DNA from 2 places in the Streptomyces sp. NPDC023541 genome. Region 2 is predicted to be linked to the other one. Evidence: riboswitches for the same ligand, from Rfam matches in the RefSeq annotation. Region 2 holds a riboswitch; the other holds the start of a gene.
What was found. Region 2 has a riboswitch for S-adenosylmethionine ahead of thrC (threonine synthase). Riboswitches for the same ligand answer to the same signal wherever they lie in the genome.
Positions count from the first base shown of each region.

Region 1: linked by a shared signal. The riboswitch ahead of ACZ3X1_RS07035 (aminotransferase class V-fold PLP-dependent enzyme) and the one ahead of thrC (threonine synthase) in region 2 are both predicted to bind S-adenosylmethionine.

Region 1 covers NZ_JBVHJO010000002.1:657,280-659,473, reverse strand. Annotated here, with positions in the region: gene ACZ3X1_RS07035 (aminotransferase class V-fold PLP-dependent enzyme) at 1-784, opposite strand, end outside; SAM riboswitch class IV at 1,006-1,122, opposite strand; gene trpD (anthranilate phosphoribosyltransferase) at 1,209-2,194, opposite strand, start outside.
Region 2 covers NZ_JBVHJO010000007.1:491,395-493,588, reverse strand. Annotated here, with positions in the region: gene ACZ3X1_RS20700 (glucosyl-3-phosphoglycerate synthase) at 1-553, opposite strand, end outside; SAM riboswitch class I at 739-896, shown strand; gene thrC (threonine synthase) at 914-2,188, shown strand.

The DNA.
Region 1 (2,194 bases), on a different contig from region 2:
GGACGCCCGAGCCGAACGGTGCGTACAGCTTGTGGCCGGAGAAGGCGACCCAGTCGACGTCGAGGTCTCGCACGGAAACGGGGTGGTGCGGGGCCAGCTGGGCGGCGTCCAGCACGATCCGCGCGCCGTGGGCGTGCGCGGCGGCGGTGAGTTCCTTCACCGGCCACAGCTCGCCGGTGACGTTGGACGCGCCGGTGACGCATACGAGCGCCGGGCCCTTGGGGTCTCCCCAGCTCGAAGAGCCAGGGGACGGGTCGCGGTCGGCGAGCGCCCGCTCCAGGATGGCGACGGCCTCGTCCGGGGTGCGCGGCGCGTCGAGGTAGCTGACCTGCGCGTTCGTCCACGGCAGGAGCGAGGCGTGGTGCTCGGTCTCGAACACGAAGACCTGGCAGCCGGCGGGGAGCACCGCGGCGAGCAGGTTGAGGGAGTCGGTGGTGGAGCGGGTGAAGACGACCTGGTCGGAGGGCCGGCAGTCGAGGAACTCGGCGACCGTGACGCGGCTCTGCTCGAAGAGGTCGGTGGAGAGCTGCGAGAGGTAGCCGGCGCCGCGGTGGACGCTGCCGTAGTAGGGGGCGTAGGCGGCCACGTCGTCCCAGACCCGCTGGAGGGCGGGGGCGCTGGCGGCGTAGTCGAGGGCCGCGTAGGTGACTTCGCCGCCGGTGACGAGCGGGACGGTGACGTCGCGGCCGAGGACGGCGAGCGGCTCGGCACAGGCGGGACCCTGGGCGGCGGCGGCGATGGTGGCGTTGGTGGCGGTGGCGACGGCGTTCAGGGACGCGGACATGGCGGTATCTCCCGGCAGGCAGGGCTGAATGGCTTCGGTGTGCCCGTACGCGGGTACGGCGGTGCGGCCGTCCGGGGTACGGGAGGGTCCTCGGACCGGACTGTCGGGGTACGCGGAAGTGACCCTGGTCCGAGGGGTGAAGTGGGGGCGTCAGTCGCCCTATCGCATTCGCTTGCTCACGGAAAACGCTCCTCGAGAGACCAGGACCCCTGGTGTCGAGGGATCCGCGCTTGCCGTAGGCCTTGCTGCCTACGACCTGGTCATCACCCGGGGCACCCCGCCACGGAAGGAGGGTTGCCGGACAGCGAGCCGGGGCCTAAACGCTGTCACTCGTGACCTGGTCAGCATCCTGCCACAAGATCCGCCGCGCGCAAGACCCCGGTCCGAATGGCGGACCGGGGTCTGGCGTGAAACGTGTGCCGGGTCAGGCGTTGCTGGCCGTCACCCAGCGCTCCAGGGCGGACCTGGCGGCACCGGAGTCGATGGACTCGGCCGCACGGGTGATGCCGGCCGTGATCTGCTCCTCCAGGCTGCCCGTGCCCGGGTCGAGGGCGACGAGGGCGGCCGCCGAGTTCAGGAGGACGGCGTCGCGTACGGGTCCGGTCTCGCCGGCCAGCAGGCGGCGGGCCACGTCCGCGTTGTACGAGGGGTCCCCGCCGGCCAGGGCGGACACGTCGACCAGGGGGATGCCGACATCACGCGGGTCGAAGGACTGCTCGGTGACCTTCCCGTCGCGGACCCACCAGACGCGCGAGGTCCCCGTGGTGGTCAGTTCGTCGAGGCCGTCGTCCCCGCGGAAGACGAGCGCGGAGGAGCCGCGCTCGGCGAGTACGCCCGCCACGATGGGGGCCATCCGGGGGTCGGCCACGCCCGTGGCCTGGGCGCGGACGCGGGCCGGGTTCGTCAGCGGGCCGAGGATGTTGAAGGTGGTCCGGATGCCCAGTTCTCGGCGGGCTCCGGCGACGTGCCGCAGGGAGGGGTGGAACTTCACCGCGAAGCAGAAGGTGATGCCGGCCTCCTCGGCGACCTCCACGACCCGCGAGGTGCTCAGGTCGAGGTTGACGCCGAGCTTCTCCAGGACGTCCGAGGAGCCGCTCGCCGAGGACGCGGCCCGGTTGCCGTGCTTGACGACCTTGGCGCCGGTGCCGGCCACCACGACCGCCGACATCGTGGAGATGTTGACCGTCTTGGCCCCGTCGCCGCCGGTGCCGACGATGTCGACGGTGCGGCCGGGCACCTCGATGAGGTTGGCGTGCCCGTACATGGCCCGGACGAGGCCGTTGATCTCCGCGACCGTCTCCCCCTTGGCGCGCAGGGCGACCACGAAGCCGGCGATCTGGGCGTCGGTGGCCTCCCCGCGCATGATGCGGTCCATGGCCCAGGCGGTGTCGTCGGCGCTGAGGTCCTGGC
Region 2 (2,194 bases):
GGTTCAGCAGAGGGCGGGCGACCAGCTCGGTGACCCGGCCGCCCTGGCCCGGTGCGTCGCCGAGCGGGCGGTCGTACATCGCCTTGACGAAGTGCACGCCGGGGTCGGTCAGGAGCGGGCCGACGATCCCGGAGACGAAGGAGGCGGAGAAGTCCCGCAGGTCGGCGTCGACGAAGCAGACGATGTCCCCGCCGGTGACCAGCAGCGAGCGCCACAGCACCTCGCCCTTGCCGGGCAGCGCCGGGATCCGCGGCAGGATCTCGTCGCGGTGCACCACCCGGGCGCCGGCCTTCGCCGCGACCTCGGCCGTCCGGTCGGCCGAGCCCGAGTCGATCACGACCAGCTCGTCCACGAGGGGGACCGGCAGCCCCTCGATCAGCTCACGCCGGATCACCTCGACGATCGCGCCGACCGTCGCCTCCTCGTCCAGCGCGGGCAGCACCACGCTGACCGTGGTCCCGGCCGCCCGTTTGAGGTCGAGCAGCTGGTCGAGCGGTCGGTCGGCGGCGGACCAGGAGCGGTCGGCCAGCCAGCGCTCCACCTCTTCCAGCACTCTCAGCACTCCCTGCGTGTCGGCGTTATCGGCCTTTATGTGATCCATCTCGCGGTTCGGACGGCTGTCTCAACCGCCCGGCCCTTCGGTTACAGTCTTGAACAACGCGAAGGACCACCGCATGCCGGGGTCCCCCGCGTACAAACGCACCGGCGCGCCACAGAGCGCGTGTGCCGGTGCCATACCGCTCATCCAGAGGGGCAGAGGGACACGGCCCGTTGAAGCCCCGGCAACCCTCCAGTCGGTTCTCGCGATCGCGCAGCAGCGCTCGTCAGCGAGGTCCCCGGCTAGGGAAGGTGCCAATTCCGTCTCATGGCGAAATGCGCCATGGGGAAGATGAGGAGAAAGGGCCTCGCCATCATGGCTGCACAGACTGTCGCCACCTCTGTCGATCTCGGACCTGCCACCGGCCTTTCCTGTCGCGAGTGCGGTACCCGCTTCGAGCTCGGCCCCATCTTCGCGTGCGTCGAGTGCTTCGGACCGCTGGAAGTCGCCTACGAGCTCCCGACCGGTGACCCCGAAGCCCTGCGCGCCGCGATCGAGGCCGGCCCCAACAACATCTGGCGTTACGCGCCGCTGCTGCCCGTCCCCGCCGACGTGGCGTCCAAGCCCAGCCTGAACCCCGGCTTCACCAAGCTCGTCGACGCGGCGAACCTGGCCAAGGAGCTGGGCGTCACCGGCAAGCTGTACGTCAAGGACGACTCCGGCAACCCGACGCACTCCTTCAAGGACCGCGTCGTGGCCATCGCCGTCGAGGCCGCCCGCGCCTTCGGCTTCACCACCCTGTCCTGCTCCTCCACCGGCAACCTGGCCGGCGCCGTCGGCGCCGCGGCCGCCCGGGCCGGTTTCCGCTCCTGCGTGTTCATCCCGCACGACCTGGAGCAGGGCAAGGTCGTCATGGCCGGTGTGTACGGCGGCGACCTGGTCGGCATCGAGGGCAACTACGACGACGTCAACCGCTTCTGCTCCGAGCTCATCGGCGACCCGCTGGGCGAGGGCTGGGGCTTCGTCAACGTCAACCTGCGCCCCTACTACGGCGAGGGCTCCAAGACCCTGGCGTACGAGATCTGCGAGCAGCTCGGCTGGCAGCTGCCCGACCAGATCGTCATTCCGATCGCGTCCGGCTCGCAGCTGACGAAGATCGACAAGGGCCTGCAGGAGCTGGTCAAGCTCGGCCTCGTCGAGGACAAGCCGTACAAGATCTTCGGAGCCCAGGCCGAGGGCTGCTCCCCGGTGTCGACCGCCTTCAAGGCCGGTCACGACGTGGTCCGCCCGCAGAAGCCGAACACCATCGCCAAGTCCCTCGCGATCGGCAACCCGGCGGACGGCCCGTACGTCCTGGACATCGCGCGCCGCACCGGCGGCTTCGTCGAGGACGTCAACGACGAGCAGGTCGTCGAGGCCATCAAGATCCTCGCCCAGACCGAGGGCATCTTCGCCGAGACCGCGGGCGGCGTGACCGTCGGCGTGACGAAGAAGCTCATCGAGAACGGGCAGCTCGACCCGGCGCTGACCACAGTCGTCCTCAACACCGGTGACGGCCTCAAGACCCTGGAGGCGGTGGCCGCGGACAGCGGACAGACCGCCACCATCCGCCCCAGCCTGGACGCGTTCCGCGCCGCCGGCCTGGCCTGACCACCC